DNA from 3 places in the Luteococcus sp. Sow4_B9 genome. Region 2 is predicted to be linked to each of the others. Evidence: predicted binding sites of a transcription regulator. Region 2 holds the regulator's gene; each other region holds the start of a gene.
What was found. The regulator LexA, encoded in region 2, represses DNA repair genes until DNA is damaged. The targets are predictions, from matches to a motif close to TCGAACANNTGTTCGA.

Region 1 (5,739 bases), on a different contig from region 2:
CTGCATCACGACGCGCTGGCGGCTCGCGGCATCCGCGGCCAGCGTCGCCAGCCAGGTGCGGATGGGCGAGACGGCGGCATCCGGCAGCAGACCCTCCGTGTCGGTCTCGGTCTCGGGCACGGCGAAGAGCGGCGAATCGGCCAGGCCACGTTCGGTCATCAGACGGCCCAGGTGGGGCGGCACCTGGTTCATGGCGGCCGGCGGGACGCGGTCCAGGACCACGGCGACTGCAGCGGAGCGGTCGACGGCGGACTTCAGGAAGTCCCACGGCACCGCGTCGGCGTAGCGGGCGGCGGAGGTGACGAAGATCCACAAGTCGGCCGCCTGCAGCAGCTGGGCCGCCAGGAGTCGGTTCTGCTCGACGACGGAGTCAACGTCGGGGGCATCCAGCAACGCCAGACCGCGCGGAAGGGTCGGCTCCTCCACCAGCTGCAGGGTGTTGGAGTCCACCGAGCTGGAACGGGAGCGCACCAGTCCGGGCAGGATCCGGTCATCGTTGAACCACTTGACGTCATCGGGATGGCAGATCAGCACCGGCGACTTGGTGGTGGGGCGGATGACTCCGGGCGTGGTCACGACGCGTCCCACGACGGAGTTCACGAGGGTGGACTTGCCGGCACCCGTGGAGCCGCCGACGACGGCCAGCAGCGGCGCCTCGATGGTGGCCAGTCGGGGCAGGATGTAGTCGTCGAGCTGGCGCTGCATCTCGCGTGCGGAGCGGGTCTGCTCCATCGCCTGGGGCAGGGGCAGCGGGAGCCGAACGGGAGCCAACGACTCGCGCAGTTCGACCAGTGCCTGGGTCAGCCGTGTGCTGCTCACACCATTCCTTTCGACGGCGCGGACACCCCCGGCATCCGCGAACTTCCGCACAACTGTGACATGAAGTGACCCCGTTGTGCGCGCTGGGTTGAGACTTTCGCTGCCCGCGTCACGCCCGTCGACGGCGCCAGAAGGCCAGTCGCCTCCACGGGATGTCCAGCCGCAGGCCAGTCGCCTCCGTCAGGGCGGTGCCGCGCAGCACGGCCAGCTGCCCGAGCAGTTCCTTCTCGCGTTCGTGCCCGGCCTCGTCGACGATGCCGCGCACCATCGCGTCGCGCAGATAGGCCAGTTCGGTCACTGCGCGAATCCGCTGCCGGGTGGCCTGGAAGGTGCGCCAGCCCCGTCGGGCCGCGACGATGAGGATCCAGGCGCGGCGCCACAGCACCGAGTGGTTGACCACGTCGCGGGAATCCAGCCGGCCCATCCGCACGTAGTCGCCCAGCCGGGTGGCGATCCGCTTGCGCTCCTTGAAGATCTGGCGGAAGAGGAAGAAGGCGATGATGGCGATGACGATCACGAACTGGATGACCAGCCGCGTCATCGACATCTGGCTGATGGAGCTCATGCCGTTGAAGGCCATGTGACCGAAGGCCGAAAGACAGAAGCCCGTCAACGGGGCGAGGATGCGCACCAGCTTGCTGCGGGCGCGCAGGCCGATGACCAGACCGACGCCCGTCAGCATCGTGAACAGCGGGTGGCCGAAGCTGGTGATGACCCCGCGCAGGAAGACCAACTGCTGCACGGCCTCCTCGACGTCGCCGGTGCCGATGGTCACAGAGCCGTAGACCATGGCACGTGCGTAGTAGACGATGTTCTCGGTGAAGGCGAAGCCGACCGCGGCCAGACCTGCGAGGCAGACGCTCTGCAGTGCAGAGACGATTCGGTAGCGCACCAGGACGGCCAGCAGGAAGAGGAAGGTGGTCTTGGCGGCCTCCTCGACGAAGGGTGCGACGAAGACCGCTGGTCTGGCCTGGGCCGCGGGATCGCCGGGACTGGCCGTGACATTGAGCAGGCTGGCGGCCCAGGAGTTGACGTTCAGGCTGATCCAGATGGACATGCACGCGCCCCAGCCGAAGGCCAGCAGCCAGAACAGGGGCCGCATGGGCCGGAAGCGGTCGAAGGCGATGAAGACCAGGGCCCACACGGCGGCCGTCGGGGCGGCATAGCCGGCGCACTGCTTCAGGGTGGCCCAGTCCAGCCCGGGGATGACGCCCTCAGGGAAGACCTGATCCGCGGAGAGTTGACGCCACACCAGGTAGAGGGTGACGGCGTACAGCTGGAAGAGCACGACGGAGATCCACGTCCAGGGATTGGTGAGCAGACGCATCCAGCGGTTCGTCTCGCCTGTGGGCCGTGGTGGCAGTCCGGACAGGGATCTGGCACGACGCTCGGGACGCACGTCGGCGCCCGGTTCCAGCTGTCCGTTCAGCGTCCACCCGCTGTTGGTGGACTGCCATGCGGGGCTGGTCTGCGTCGTGCTCACTCGTCACCAAGCTTTCCGTGGCCAGATGGTCAATGGCGCCCCAGGCAGGAATCGAACCTGCGACCGACAGATTAGAAGGCTGCTGCTCTATCCGCTGAGCTACTGAGGCTGGTCGCCGTCCATCGTAGCGGTGCCGGGGCGGGACGCCGGGAACGCGCAGCACGGGGTCGAAATGGCTCCTCCTGCTGCGCGCGGCGTAAGGTGGACGGGTGAATGACATGCTGGTGTGGATCGATTGTGAGATGACCGGGCTCGACCTGGCCAATGACGCGCTGGTCGAGGTGGCGGCCTTGGTGACCGACTCCGACCTGAACGTACAGGGCGAGGGCATCGACGTCCTCATCAAGCCGTCGGACGAGGCACTGGCCCAGATGGGTGACTTCGTCCGCGAGATGCACACCAAGTCGGGACTGCTCGACGAACTCGCCAGTGGCACCACCATGGAAGACGCGCAGGCCCAGGTGCTGGACTACGTCCGCACCTTCGTCCCGACGGCCCGCAAGGCCCCGCTGGCCGGCAACAGCATCGGCACCGACCGTGCCTTCCTCGCCCGTGACATGCCCGAGCTCGAGGGCTGGGTGCACTACCGAAATGTGGATGTCAGCAGCATCAAGGAGCTGAGCCGACGCTGGTTCCCGAGGGCCTACTACCAGTCACCAGCCAAGAACGGGAACCACCGCGCCCTGGCCGACATCCAGGAGTCCATCGAGGAGCTGCGCTACTACCGCGAGGCCGTCTTCGTCCCGTCGCCCGGCCCGTCGACGAGCGAGGCCAAGCACATTGCCATGAAGCACCAGGGGTCCATCACCGGCATCCGTCCACGCTGAATCTTCACCTCGATTTCACACGAACAGGAAAGCACGCTAAGCTGATCCAGCGCTCAGGGCAGTAGCCCCGAGACATGGTGGGTATAGCTCAGTTGGTAGAGCACCTGGTTGTGGTCCAGGTGGTCGCGGGTTCAAGTCCCGTTACTCACCCCAGACAGAAGGCCCCGGTCATTTCGACCGGGGCCTTCTGCTCACTCCCCGACGGACCCATCCACGGCCTCACGCAACCGATCCGCATGGCCGCAGTGCCGGCCGTACTCCTCGATCACGAGGTCTGCCATGCGCACAATCTAAGCGACGACGCAGACGTCGGGGCGGCCGAGCTCCAGAGTTCGGCTGGGCGTGACCAGATAGCGGAAGCCCAAAGGCGTCTGCCACAGGAAGTGACCTGGTATCGGTTGTTCCAGCCGGTACCCACCGTGGGTCTTGGCCCGGTGCACCTTTCGCGTGAGTGGGCCGAGGTTGTCCGTGCGCGTCGGCCCACGCCCGAAGGGGATCGTGTGGTCCAGGTCGAGACTCCTGGACCGGCGCGTCGACCAGGGGAAGACCTCGTAGGGGTTCCTGAGTTCCACCTGCTCGCGCATCGTCGGCGGACATTCGTAAGCATCACTGGTGATCTCGTGATTGCCATCGATGACCGGACGGACGGTGACCACCGCGTCGGGGATCAGATCATGCAACCACTCTGCCAGCAGTGGACCAATCCCCTCGGCGCGCACGATGCCCTCGCCAGCACAGAGAGTGGTGTCCGTGAGGTGGACGACGAGCGATGTCCTGGGCGCGAGGGCCGTGGGATCCACCGCGATCGTGCCGCAGCAGTGCCCTGGCTGACCCTCCAGATGGCAGTCCGCAGTGACGTCCAGGCCGGGCAGCTCCTCAACCGCGGTGTCGAGCAGGGAAGCCTGCAGCAGCTGGAGTGCCCGGGCCGGGCTGGCGAGCATTCCCAGCGCCTTGGCCCTGCGCGCGTCCAGCCCGTCGCGGGAGCCCCCGGCCTTGAGGATGCCGGCGATGCGCGTCAGGCTCTGTTCCAACCGGTCTGCATCGGGGGCGTCCATCACCGCAGAAAGATCGGCAATCCCGAACTCACCCTGGGAGATCCAGACGCCGCGCGCATCCTTGGCATCCGCCCGCTGTTGATCCGCCTCCTCCACCGGCAGATGGTCCAGGACCAGCCCGGCGACAAGATTCTTGACCCTGCCCCACGCCATGCCCGGAATCTGGCGAGCAAGCTGCACATCCACCAGCCGGGCCGCATCCCACTCGAGGCGCCGGGTGGCCCCGGCAATGTGGCGCGCACGCCAGACGGGAAGCTCGCCCGCCATCGTCTGACGCCACAACTCGGGCAGGCGATGCCGTAGGTCGAGTGCGTCCGCCACCATGCATCGGGCTTCGATCTCTCGCACCCCGAGAGCGGCGGCGAGCTCCAGGGTTGCAAACTCCGCGACGCCGGGAGTTCCGTCTCCCCCCAGCTCCACGAGCTGCTCGGCACCGGGAAGGTGTCCAGCCTCGCCGTCACACACCATGGCACACAGGTCGGCACAGTGAGCGAGCAGAGCCACCTCTTGTGCCTCCAGGACGCGACACTGACGTCGGTTCTCGCGGATGGCCTCGATGACGGACACCGGATCCGCCAGGGACATAATGTCGCCGGCGACGGGATCGCCGCCCGCGACAGCTGGACTGGTCTGTGTCATGACGCTCCCTCCCCCGGTCCGCGTTCGATCAACACCACCATTCTATCGAACACACGTTCGATGATCAATGGTCGACGGGAACTTCTGGGGCACCGCGATTTGGGAGGGTCTGACGTCAGTCGTCCTTGCCACGCCGCCAGGCGGCGCGCATCACTTCCCGATTCACCGCGCCAATTGCCGCCAGCGGGATGTCCGCCGGGCACACCTCAACGCACTCGCCATAGGTGGAGCACGGACCGAAGTCCTGTTCCAGCGCCTTCACCACCCCCCGGCCACGCTTCGACCGTTCCGGCAGGCCCTGGGGCAGTGTTGAGAAGTGCGTCAGCAGCGCTCCACCGAACAGGTGCGCGGCCCCGTTCGGACAGGCCGCCACGCAGGCACCGCAGCCGATGCAGGCGGCAAAGTCGAGGCCCTTCTCGGCACGCTGGAAGGAAATCTGGTGGCTCTCCGCGTCAGGGGCCGTTCCGGTGTCGACGCTGACAAAGCCACCGCCCTGCACCACCCGATCCAGCGCCGACCGGTCCACCACCAGGTCCTTCACGACGGGGAATGCCTCGGACCGGAAGGGTTCCAGGCGCAACACGTCACCGTCGGAGAAATTGCGCAGGTGCTGCTGGCAGGTGGGCGTGTTCGGCACCGGCCCGTGCGGCCGATCGTCGATGGTGATGCCGCAGCAACCGCAGATGCCCTCGCGACAGTCGCTCTCGAAGGCCACCGGCTCGTCGCCGGCCTCCACGAGCTGGTCGTTGAGCCGGTCGAGCAATTCCGGCATCGACATCTCCGGGGTTGCGTCGTCGATCTGGTAGGTGACGAATGCTCCGGACGCCTGTGCGTGGGCCTGACGCCACACCTCGAGCGTGATCCTCATGTGTAGTTCCTCGTCTGCAGGGGGACAGCTGTGAAGGTGAGTGGTTCG
Region 2 (5,739 bases):
GATTCGAGCGCGGACGCGGAGTCCGTGTTGGGCGCCGAGGTCCTGATGTTGAGGGAGTGGGCCGAGGAGCAACTGGCTCAGGGAGGGCTGGCGGACCGCGACGATGCCCCTGCCCACACTCCTCGAGCCTGGGGGCTGGTCTCGATGCCGGTGCGCGAGTGTCTCGGGGCGCAACGTTGCCCGCACGGTCAGGAGTGTTTCGTCGAGGCCTCCCGGGAGAAGGCCCGAGTGGCCCAATTGGTTGTCACGAACCATGCGCTGCTGGCCATCGATGCCATGCACGGCGGAACGGCCCTGCCGGAGCACGAGATCGTCATCATCGACGAGGCCCACGAATTGGTTGGTCGCGTCACTGGCGCGGCCAGTGCAGAACTCAGCCCCCAACTGGTCGATCGGGTGGCCAAGCGCACACTGCCCTGGCTGAGCGATGATCTGGGACTGGAGTTCCTGGAATCAGCAGACATCCTGCGCGCCGCCCTCGATGACACGGAACCGGGCAGGATCGAGGACCCGGGTGTGATGACCACTGCCTTCGAGTCCATCCGTGATGTCAGTCGACGGGTGGTGTCCGGCCTTGGCGGAAAGGCTGGTGACAAGGGCCGCAAGGACGTTGATCCGGAACAGCAGCAGGCCTCGGCCGCCGCCAAGGAGGTCTTCGACATTGCGGAGCGGATGGCCGATCTGTCCACGAATGACGTGGTGTGGGTCAGCGAGAGCGAGCGCTTTGGTCGGCAGGCACAGGTGGCGCCCCTGAGCGTGGCTGGCCTCATGCGGGAAAGGATCCTGTCCGAGACCACGACGATCATGACGTCCGCAACCCTGAAGATCGGTGGCGACTTCAACCAGGTGGCCCATCAGATCGGCTTGCGCAAGGCAGATCGTCTGGAAGGTGACCGACACGATCCGGACAATCCGCTCGCGTGGCGAGGGCTCGATGTGGGCACGCCATTCGACTACCAGCGTCAGGGGATCCTGTACTGCGCAACCCACCTCCCCAATCCCCGGCGCGAGGGAATCACTCCCGAGGCACTCGACGAGATTGCCGAACTGGTCTGGGGAGCTGGCGGTCGAACGCTGGGGCTGTTCGCGTCCCAGAAGGCTGCCGAGACGGCAGCTCGGCACGTGCGTCAGCAACTTCCCAAGATGACGATCCTGTGCCAGGGCGACGCGCAGCTCTCGGAGCTGACCAGACAGTTCATCGCAGAACCCGAGGTGAGTCTGTTTGGCACTGTCTCGCTGTGGCAGGGCGTCGATGTTCCGGGGGAGACCTGTGAGTTGGTGATCATCGACAAGATCCCCTTTCCCCGGCCTGATGACCCCCTGATGCAGGCGCGGCAGAAGGCAGTGGCGGAGGCCGGCGGAAATGGATTCATGGCGGTGCCGGCGACCCATGCGGGGCTGCTGATGGCCCAAGGGGCGGGCCGGTTGATCCGACGGGTGAGCGACCGAGGGGTTGTGGCCGTGCTTGACCCGCGACTGGTCACCGCGCGCTACGGGTCCTTCCTGCGGGCATCGATGCCGGACTTCTGGATGACTCGCGATCGTGAGGTGGCGGTACAAGCCCTGCGCCGTCTGGGGGAGGCCCGCGGCTGAGGGTGATCGGCCGCGAGACATCCGCCATGGGCGGACCGCGTCAGATGCGACGCATGACTGCGACCACCTTGCCCAGGATGCTGGCGTGGTTGCCGTCGATGGGGGAGTAGGCCTCATTGTGGGGCAGGAGCCACACCTGCCCGGGCTTCTTCTGCAGGGTCTTCACGGTCGCCTCGTCATCGAGCAGTGCCGCCACGATGTCTCCATTGTCCGCATCGGGCTGCTGGCGCACCACGACCCAGTCCCCGTCGCAGATGGCTGCGTCCACCATCGAGTCCCCATGCACCTCGAGCATGAAGGTCGTGCCGCTGCCCACGAGCTGCTGGGGGAGGGCGAAGACCTCCTCGACATGCTCCTCGGCCAGGATTGGGCCGCCTGCTGCGATCCGACCAACCATCGGGACGTTCACCGCACTCGGGAAGGCGTCATTGATCCCAGTGGTGTCAAAGGCGCCCTCCGACGCAGCTGCAGGGGTCGGCTTCGGCTGCATCGAGGGGGGTAGATGGATCTCCATGGCGCGTGGCTGGCCGGGGGTCCGGCTGATGAACCCCTTGATCTCCAACTGCTTCAGCTGGTGGGCCACGCTCGACGAGCTGGCGAGGCCAGCGGTGTCCCCGATCTCTCGAATGCTCGGGGGGTAGCCACGTTGTGCCGTTGTGTCGCGGATGATCTCGAGCACACGCCGCTGACGAGGGGTGAGTCCGTCGACGTCGGCAGGGCCGTCGGGCAGTGCCTTGGGGCGTCCGGGACCGGACAGCTCGCGCCTGACGTCCTCGTCCGAGGGTCGTCCGACCGGTCGGCGCGTCGATCGACGCGGCGTGCTCTGCTTCTTCTCCCCAGTGGCCATGGAAGAAGAATAGTTGGCGCAGGCGCCGCAATCAAACATCTGTTCGAAGTTGCTGTGGGTGTGGGCAGTGATGGGTCGCCGAAGCGACTGGGGGATTGTGGTCGAGCGCACCCCGGGAGCGAAAACTGTCAGAGGCTGCTGGTTGGCTCATGAGTGCTCGAACGATGCCGAGGATCGATCTCATTAGAACAGGGGTTTGATTCAAGTGTTCGGACGGGCTACCTTAGATCCATCGAACATCTGTTCGAGGCGCGGATGGCGTCTCGGGCGGTTCGCCAAGACAGAGGAGCACTCATGAACGCAACGTTGACCAAGGTTGGCACCGTCACCCCGGTGAAGCACCGTCGGCGCGGGCGCAACCAGCTGCGTGGGCCCATCGCCCATCCGCAGCGAGTGGTGTCTCCGGGAGGGCGTCCGGTGGGGGTTCCGGTGCCCACGGGAGTGGGGCTTCCTGTTGAAGGATTCCCCAAGCCCCACCGCGGTGGTGGAGTGCACGCTGCGCAGGGCGGGGTGCGGCTGACGGATCGGGGGGTCGCCGTGGTCGTGGCTCTGCTGGCGGCGATTGCCCTGGCTGCCGTCGTGATCGGTGTGTCGCAATTCCTGTCGATCAGCAATGCGCCGATCCAGGACGATGCGCCATCCGGTGCGGTCGTCTCCTCTCAGCGCGCCTGATCGTCGCCCCGTTCCCATCGTCTGGGCTCGGGGCAGCTCAGTTTCTTCTGGTCGAGGGTGCGGGCCGGCCGGTCCCTGGTTGTCCGGTGAGCGACGAAGGGCCCCGGCGGTATGCCGAGGCCCCTCGTGGTGCAGGAGGGTGGAGCGGGGTCCGTATGTGGTTTCGGGGTAGGTCAGTCGTCGACGACGACCGTCTTCATGATCTTGTCGGCGAAGGTCTGGCGCTTGGAGTCCCAGATCGGAAACAGATAGCCCAGATTGCAGATCACTTCGTCGAGTGTGTGGACGATGTCGCGCAGGAAGGCCTTGCCAACCCCGATCGGCTCGCCGGTCGCCTCGGCGACCAGTCGGTTGTTCATCACCTGACGGCCAATGGACTTGCCCGTCTTGCCTGCGCGGTACCAGCGATTCCAGAAGTTGAAGGCGAAGGCCGCGAGGAAGAAGATCGCCACGATCACCGGGTTGCCCGCCGAGATGACCTCGCCCGTGACCTCGTCGGTCCGGGGCAAGGAGACGGAGCCGATGCCTGCCAGGATGCCCGTGGGGATGGTGTCGATGAGATAGCCCAGGACTCGCCGGAACCATCCGGTGAGGTTCTTGGTTGGGCCCTGCTGGTAGGGGTACTGGCCGTAGTCAGCGTGTCCGTACCTGGTCTGTGCGGCGTTGGCCTCGAAGGGGTTCTGGCCATACGGGTTCTGTCCGTAGGGGCTCTGTCCGCCTGGGGACTGGTCGTACTGGCCTTGCTGATACGAATTCTGGTTGGCCGGGGGCTGCCCGTAGGTGCCCGGTGTGGCCTCTGCGTAAGGGTTCGCGGTCGGCTGCTGCGGAGCATCGAACTGGGGGCCCGTCGACTCACCCGACGAGGCATAGGGATTGCTCGGTGGCTCACCTTGTGGGTTCCAGGGGTTCGTGTCCGGATTCTTCGGGGAATCGGTCATGGTCATCTCCAGTCGGGATTTGGGGTACTTGTGATGGTAAGGGGCTGTGGGGACAGCGGACCGCGGGACGCTCCGTGGGGTGGGCGCTCCACAGGCGCCGAACAGCCTGGACGTGAGCGGGTCCGTTCCTGTGCGATGGTTTGCTGTCGGCGTGGGAGAGGAGGGCAGGATCGACACGAATCCTGCGTCCTGGCCCACGCAGGGCAGGGGCCTCGTCTGGAAGACTGGGTCCGTGGAGACCCCCGGCCAGCCCTTCGAGCCGGCTCGTGCGCTGCGCGGAGTGCTTGGCCTGCTGGCTGTCGGTGGCGTGCAATTGGCGTCAGTTGCGGTCTTCGGGCGAGGCCTTCCCTGTCCCCTGCGCGAGTTCACGGGGCTCTTGTGTCCGGTCTGCGGGGTGACCACCGCGGCAATCCACCTCATGCATGGGGACTGGGTGGCCGCTTGGTGTGCCAACCCCTTCATGATGGTGGTTGGGGTTGTTCTGGGAGCCTGCACGGTCGCCTGGCTCGTCGCACTCGCTGGCGGCCCCGCACTTCGTCCTCCTGCTTGCTGGGGGCGGTTCACCATGGACAGGGTGCTCCTGCTGCTTCTGGGGCCAGCACTCGTCTTCATGGTCATGCGCAACGTCGTCTGATGGGCCGCGGTGGCGGGATTTTCGGTGCTGTGACCACGCTCGTCAAGCAGGCTCGCGGTCAGGCAGCCGAACTCGCCGCTGGCCACCCGACACGCCGCCGAACACGCCCTCGATTGGGTTTGATTGTCCGACGAGCTGGTCCTAGAGTGTCCATATCTTGTGGTTGGGGCTCGGGGTTCTCACCACAACTAGTGGTTCAAGCGTTCGCCTGTCCACGGCGTCATCCACATCGCAAGGCCGCCGACGGGGGGTTCCCGTCGTCCTCGCCATGCCCAGATCCCGAGAGGAGTTCGTAACGTGCACTGCCCTTTCTGTCGGCACCATGACTCACGCGTTCTCGACTCCCGCGCCACTGACGACGGCTGCAGCATCCGACGTCGCCGTCAGTGCCCTTCCTGTGAGCGGCGCTTCACCACCATCGAGCAGATGCAGCTCTCCGTGCTGAAGAAGACTGGCGTGGTGGAGCCCTTCAACCGCGACAAGGTGGTCTCCGGTGTGCGCAAGGCCTGCAAGGGTCGGCCGGTCAGCGAGGCCGACCTTGCCCGATTGGGGCAGCGCGTCGAGGAAACCCTACGGGCGAGCGGACTCGCTGAGATCCCCACCGACGAGGTGGGGGTGGCCATCCTGGAACCGCTACGTGAACTCGACCAAGTCGCCTATCTCCGCTTTGCCAGCGTCTACAGACATTACGCCGGAATAGAGGACTTCGAGGAAGAGATCCGTCGTCTTCGCGACGGTCTGGCCTCCTCCTGATCCACCACGACCCCTCAACGGCTGGGAGCCGTCCGGCCCCCGGCACCAGCAAGACCCGCACCAACCGCCATCAAGCCTCGCCGCCACCAGGCGGCCGCCACAACGATTCGCCCCGAGGATAAGGAAGCAGCATGACCGACAACACCAGGACGGCACGTCGCCAGCCCGCCAAGAAGGCCGCGGGTCTGACCATCGAGCGTGTCTTCTCCACCGAGGGTGTGCACCCCTATGACGAGGTGACCTGGGAGAAGCGCGATGTCGTGCAGACCAACTGGAAGACGGGGGAGACCGTCTTCGAGCAG
Region 3 (5,739 bases), on a different contig from region 2:
GATCAACACGATCACGATGGTCGGATCGGACTTCTTCTTCGGCGCGGCCGCCATGTCTGCACACCCCCTCGGTCCTGCCCGCGATCCCCCGATCGCAGCACGGCATCACGATAGGTCCTGTTCGGCGCGTCGCGCACCCATCACCTTGAGGGTTGCTTGATGGTTGCGACCCGTCAGGCTCCCCGGCCGATGCCTCGGGGCAGCCGGTCCTTGCTCCACCCCAAGAGGTTCTCTGCCTGTTCGAAGGCGAAGCGATCGGTCATGCCACCCACATAGGTGACGGCACCTCGAACGATGTCATCCCAGCGGTAGTCCGCGGGCATCAGCTCCGGACGTGCGACATAGCGTTCCACCAGTCCTCGAAGAACTTCCACCACGGCATGGGACTGGGCCACTGAGTCGGGCCGTGTGTAGATGCGTTCGTAGTTGAATCTGCGCAGCGCGGCCAGAGCCGAGGCGGTCTCAGCGTCCATCCCGACCTGGCCGGTGTGGTTGGTGGTCTGGATCACGGCTCGGATGAAGGTGCCCAGCTGGGCACGCCGCCCCACCCCTGCGATCGCCGCAACCTCCTCAGGTAGGTCGTCGAGGGTCACGATGCCAGCGTGGATCGCGTCCTCCAGATCATGGGCACAGTAGGCGATCCGATCGCTCCAGCTGACGATCTCGCCCTCGATCGTGCCCGGCGCCGGGCGACTCCACGAGTGGTTGCGGATCCCGTCGAGGGTCTGCAGACAGAGGTTCAGGTCGGTGAGCACGACGTTCGCACCCCACGGGCCGTGGTCATAACCCTCCAGGATGAAGGCGTCAAAGGCATCTTCGGAGGCATGCCCACCCGGACCATGACCGCAGTCGTGGCCCAGGGCGATGGCATCGGCCAGGGCGACATTGGCGCCAACTCCGCGGGCAATGGACGTGGCCACCTGTGCCACCTCGATCGCATGGGTCAGACGGGTGCGCTGGTGGTCGGTCGGGTAGACCACCACCTGCGTCTTTCCTGCCAGGCGACGAAAGGCGGGCGAGTGGACGATCCGGTCACGGTCGCGCTCGAAGCAGGTGCGTTCGCTGTCCGGTTCTTCCTCGACGGCGCGATCCCCTGCGCCTCGGGCCAAGGTGGCGCCTGGGCGGAGTGTGAGGGCCTCGCGTTCCTCACGCGCCTCGCGCCCGAGCACCGGACCGGTCTGCATCGTGGCGTGCGAGTCCCGGTGGGCCCGCACGACGTCCTCGTCGCCGTGTCCGTGCATGGTCTGCGCCCAGGCAACGGCTCGGGGCATCACCTCTGGCGCCGGGGCATCGGGCGCGTCCGACGCGTGCGGCGTCGTGCTGTTCGGGTCGTCACACTGGTTGCACATCTCAGCCTCCAGAACCTGCGGCGTCATCCTCGTCGAGTTCGAGGTCCAGTCCGCTCGTGTCGTCGTACCAGCCGTAGGGAAGGATCACCTTCGCGCGCGGGGTCCCCTGGCGGCCACGGGGCTTGCCCAGCTCCATCTCGGGGAAGGGGGCGTCGTGGTCGAGCTGCGCCAGCAGCCCGTCGAAGGTCTCGAAGTCGCTGATCATCGCCAGCTGGTGGCGGAGCTCACCACCCACCGGGAAGCCCTTGAAGTACCAGGCCATGTGCTTGCGCAGATCGGTGAGACCGTACTTCTCCCCCATGATCTCCGCGAGCAGTTCGCCGTGACGACGCACCATCGCCGCGACCTCACCCAGCGTCGGCCTGGTCTGCGTCTGGCGCCCGGCGAAGGCATCGGCCAGGTCGCGGAAGAGCCAGGGGCGGCCGAGGCAGCCCCGTCCGACCTCGACACCCGCAGCGCCGGTCTGCTCCATCATGCGCATGGCGTCGCTGGCCTCCCAGATGTCGCCATTGCCCAGCACCGGGATGTCGACGTGTTCCACCAGGCGTGCGATGGCATCCCAGTCGGCCTCCCCGGAATAGGCCTCGCCCACGGTGCGGGCATGCAGACAGATGGCGGCAGCCCCCTCCTCCTGCGCGATCCGCCCCGCATCCAGGTAGTACAGGTGGTCGTCGTCGATGCCCTTGCGGGTCTTCATGGTCACCGGGACGCCATAGCTGTCGGCGGCCTTGACCACGGCGCGCAGGATGGCGCGGAAACGGTCCTGCTTCCACGGCAGGGCGCCTCCGCCACCCTTGCGGGTCACCTTCGGCACAGGGCAGCCGAAGTTCAGGTCGACGTGGTCGACCCCGTACTGGTCACACAGGACGTGGGTGGCGCGGGCCACCATCTCCGGGTCGACGCCGTAGGTCTGGACGCTGCGGACCTTCTCGTTGGGCGCGAAGCCGAGCATCTTCTTGGTCTTGCGGTCCTGGATGACGATGCCGCGACTGGTGAGCATCTCGCACACGTAGAGCCCCGCGCCCTGTTCGGCGCACAGCTGACGGAAGGCGCGGTTGGTGATGCCGGCCATCGGGGCCAGCACCACGGGAGTCTCGACGACGACGGCATCGGTCTTGCTGGGTGCCGACAGGCGAAGGGGCGGATAGACGCTCACAGATTTCACTTCCAGGATCTCGCTCACCGGTGGGGCGCCACCGGCCGGACCAACTGTAGTTGCGGCCTGGGACAAAACCCTGATCGAAAATGGCGCGCTACATCGGGAGACTTCACCACGAGCGCGCCCACAGGCTGCACTGCCAACCGCACCGCCAAGCTCATCGGTCTCCTCCGCATTCACCAGCCAATGCCTTTCCCACCAATGCCGCTCCCCGCCGCGACCGTGCGATGCAGGCGATTTCCCACCTCAGCGGGCACTTGTCCAAGTCACCCACAGACACTATTATTAGAACAGGTGATCGAGTCGATTCTGGGGTCAGCACCCTGGCCAACAACGGCCAGCGGGGTGAGACCTCGCAATCGAGCAGATCGCAATTGAACAGGGGGTGGACATGACGGCACAGTGGGGCACGACGCCAACCACCGCAGAGGACACGCCGGTTGATGCCCTGTCCTGCCTCGAGGCCATGCGACAGGAGCGGGCCGCGCGCCTGGCCTCCGAGGCCAGGGAGCTGGCACTGGCCGCGCACTTCGCCGATCTGTACTCGTGGACCGACGACAGCACGCCCAGCCTGCCGGGACGGGAACGTCCTGTTCGCCTGGGTTCCGACGGAACGCCCGAGGTTGCCGAACACTGCGTACTGGAGTTGGCTGCTGCACTGCACATGCCCCCGTCTGAGGGGCAATGTCTGATCTCGAACGCCTTGGACCTGCGGCACCGAATGCCCTGTCTGTGGTCGCGCGTGATGTCGGGTGGACTGCCCGTCTGGCAGGCACGGCGGATCGCCACCTGGACCCAAGAGCTCGATCAGCAGCAGGCGGGCCTGGTCGATCGTGAGCTGCACGCACAGATCGATGGCATGGGCTTTTCCCGTATCCGCAGGTTGGTGGAAGGACTGGTCCTGGACCGCCTTGATCCCGAACTGAGCGATCGGCGGCGAGCAGCCGCCCGTGACGCCCGAGGTGTGTGGGTTGATGCTGCCGGCGAAGGCACTACCGCCCTCACTGCCGTGCTTGACGCACCCGACGCGATCGTCCTCGACGCCCAGGTGGACCGTTTGGCGCGCATCCTTGCCGACGGCGGTAGCCAGGAACCCGAGGCTGCCCGAAGGGCACGGGCCTTGGGCATCCTCGGCCGTCCGGCCCAGGCGCTGCAACTGATCCAGGCTTCCTTGCTGGACCAGTTGCCACCGACCGAGGACTTCGAGCAGATCTGTGATCGTCGGGGACAGGCTGGCCACGCCTGTGGAACCGTCACCGTGGACCCCGATGCTCTTCTCCCCCGGGCTCACGTTGCGGTGCATCTCACGGACCTCACCCTGGCCAACGGCGAAGGGCTGATGCGCTCCCGCGATCTTGGAGCCACGCTGGCCGAGTGGGCGCACGACCTGTTCGGGCACCACCGGGTAACGATCAGACCCGTCATCGACCAGAACCACCAGGTGGCCAGCGATGCCTACGAGTGCCCGCCGACCATGCGTGAGGCAGTGGAGCTCCGCAACGAGTTCGAGGCCTTCCCCTGGTCCCACCGAACCTCGGGCGGTCTTGATCTGGATCACACGGTCCCTTGGCTTGGCCCATCCGGGGATGCCGACGAGTCCCCGCCCGAACGATGGCGGCGAATCGGGGGCCCAACGCATCCGGACAACCTCGCACCCCTGAGCCGTTCGACGCACCGCGCCAAGACACATTCCGGATGGCGGGTTCAGCAACCCCTACCCGGCGTCCTCCTGTGGCAGTCACCACTCGGTTTCCGGTATCTCGTCACGCCCAGCCGCACGCTGGAGCTGGGCCGCCCCGACGCGCCGCAGTGCGCTGACCCAGTGTTCGGACCGACATCCGTCTGGACCGAAGCTGCATGAGTCGGCAATCTGACTGGGAGCAGGGCGAACCGAACCGCGCCGACCCGTCTTTGTAGGGATCCCACCAAGAATGACCCTGCGACTCTGCGGATTTCCATTCGTGGTTGGAGGCTCCCACAGGACTAGCGTCGCGGTGTTCGCACTTTCTGAGCCCGGAGGACGCATGCCCACCCCCACTCGCACGATCAGCCGCCTTGCCATCGTCAACCGGGGTGAGGCCGCCATGCGGCTGATCCACGCGGTACGCGAGCTCAACGCGGAGCACCCGGGGCAGCACCAGATCACGGTGATCGCGCTGCACACCACGGCCGAGTCCGATGCCATGTTCGTGCGCGAGGCAGACATCGCCCATGACCTGGGCCCTGCGAGCACGCGCCCGTACCTCAACCTCCAGCTCCTCGAAAGTGCTCTTCGGGAGACCCACGCGGACGCCGCTTGGGTTGGTTGGGGCTTCGTCGCCGAGGACCCCGCCTTCGCCGACCTGTGCGACCGGCTCGGCATCACCTTCGTGGGTCCGAGTGCGGACGCGATGCGCCAGTTGGGCGACAAGATCGGCTCCAAGCTCATCGCCCAGGAGGTGGGCGTGCCCGTCGCCCCGTGGAGCGATGGTGCCGTCGACAGCCTCGACGAGGCCCTCGCGATGGCCAACCGCATCGGCTACCCGCTGATGCTGAAGGCCACGGCGGGCGGTGGCGGCCGCGGAATCCAGAAGGTCACCTGCGATGCCGACCTGCGCGACGTCTTCGAGCGCACCCGGGGCGAGGCCGAACGAGCCTTCGGCTCCGGCGTTGTCTTCCTCGAGAGCTTGGTCACCGGTGCCCGACACGTCGAGGTGCAGGTGATCAGTGACGGCCGGACAGCCTGGGCCCTGGGCGTGCGCGACTGCACCGTGCAGCGCCGCAACCAGAAGGTCATCGAGGAGTCCACCTCTCCCCTGCTCAGCGCCGACAAGGTTGCCGAGGTGAAGGCCAGCGCCGAACGCCTTGCCGTCCGGGTCGGCTACCGGGGCGCGTGCACCGTGGAATTCCTCTACCAACCCGAGGAAGAGCTCTTCGCCTTCCTCGAGGTGAACACCCGTCTCCAAGTGGAGCACCCGATCACCGAGCTGACCACCCGCACCGACCTGGTGAAGCTGCAGCTCCACGTCGCCAGCGGAGGCACCCTCGACGGCGAGAAGCCTGTCGAGATCGGCCATGCCATCGAGGCCCGCCTCAATGCCGAGGACCCGGACCGCGACTTTGCACCAGCCCCGGGGCACATCCAGCACCTCGTGCTCCCCCAGGGCCCGGGGATCCGCGTGGACACGGGCGTCGAGGCAGGCGACACGATCCCGGCCGACTTCGACTCGATGATCGCCAAGGTCATCGCGC

Region 1: ACTQ49_RS02260 (DUF222 domain-containing protein) is a predicted target of LexA. The motif match lies at 4,869-4,884, and genes of this name have one in related genera.
Region 3: ACTQ49_RS07855 (DUF222 domain-containing protein) is a predicted target of LexA. The motif match lies at 2,795-2,810, and genes of this name have one in related genera.

Annotation. Positions count from the first base shown of each region.
Region 1 covers NZ_JBQKKT010000002.1:193,006-198,744, reverse strand. The annotation lists gene ACTQ49_RS02290 (ABC transporter) at 1-819, opposite strand, end outside; gene ACTQ49_RS02285 (PrsW family intramembrane metalloprotease) at 929-2,302, opposite strand; tRNA gene ACTQ49_RS02280 (tRNA-Arg) at 2,336-2,411, opposite strand; gene orn (oligoribonuclease) at 2,521-3,129, shown strand; tRNA gene ACTQ49_RS02270 (tRNA-His) at 3,207-3,282, shown strand; gene ACTQ49_RS02265 (mycothiol transferase) at 3,321-3,410, opposite strand; gene ACTQ49_RS02260 (DUF222 domain-containing protein) at 3,420-4,823, opposite strand; gene ACTQ49_RS02255 (succinate dehydrogenase/fumarate reductase iron-sulfur subunit) at 4,939-5,691, opposite strand; gene ACTQ49_RS02250 (fumarate reductase/succinate dehydrogenase flavoprotein subunit) at 5,688-5,739, opposite strand, start outside.
Region 2 covers NZ_JBQKKT010000001.1:23,730-29,468, forward strand. The annotation lists gene ACTQ49_RS00100 (ATP-dependent DNA helicase) at 1-1,593, shown strand, start outside; gene lexA (transcriptional repressor LexA) at 1,634-2,440, opposite strand; gene ACTQ49_RS00110 (hypothetical protein) at 2,735-3,112, shown strand; gene ACTQ49_RS00115 (RDD family protein) at 3,286-4,050, opposite strand; gene ACTQ49_RS00120 (DUF2752 domain-containing protein) at 4,283-4,684, shown strand; gene nrdR (transcriptional regulator NrdR) at 4,982-5,437, shown strand; gene ACTQ49_RS00130 (vitamin B12-dependent ribonucleotide reductase) at 5,569-5,739, shown strand, end outside.
Region 3 covers NZ_JBQKKT010000009.1:99,068-104,806, reverse strand. The annotation lists gene ACTQ49_RS07870 (hypothetical protein) at 1-54, opposite strand, end outside; gene ACTQ49_RS07865 (HD domain-containing protein) at 174-1,241, opposite strand; gene dusB (tRNA dihydrouridine synthase DusB) at 1,351-2,523, opposite strand; gene ACTQ49_RS07855 (DUF222 domain-containing protein) at 2,900-4,369, shown strand; gene ACTQ49_RS07850 (ATP-binding protein) at 4,533-5,739, shown strand, end outside.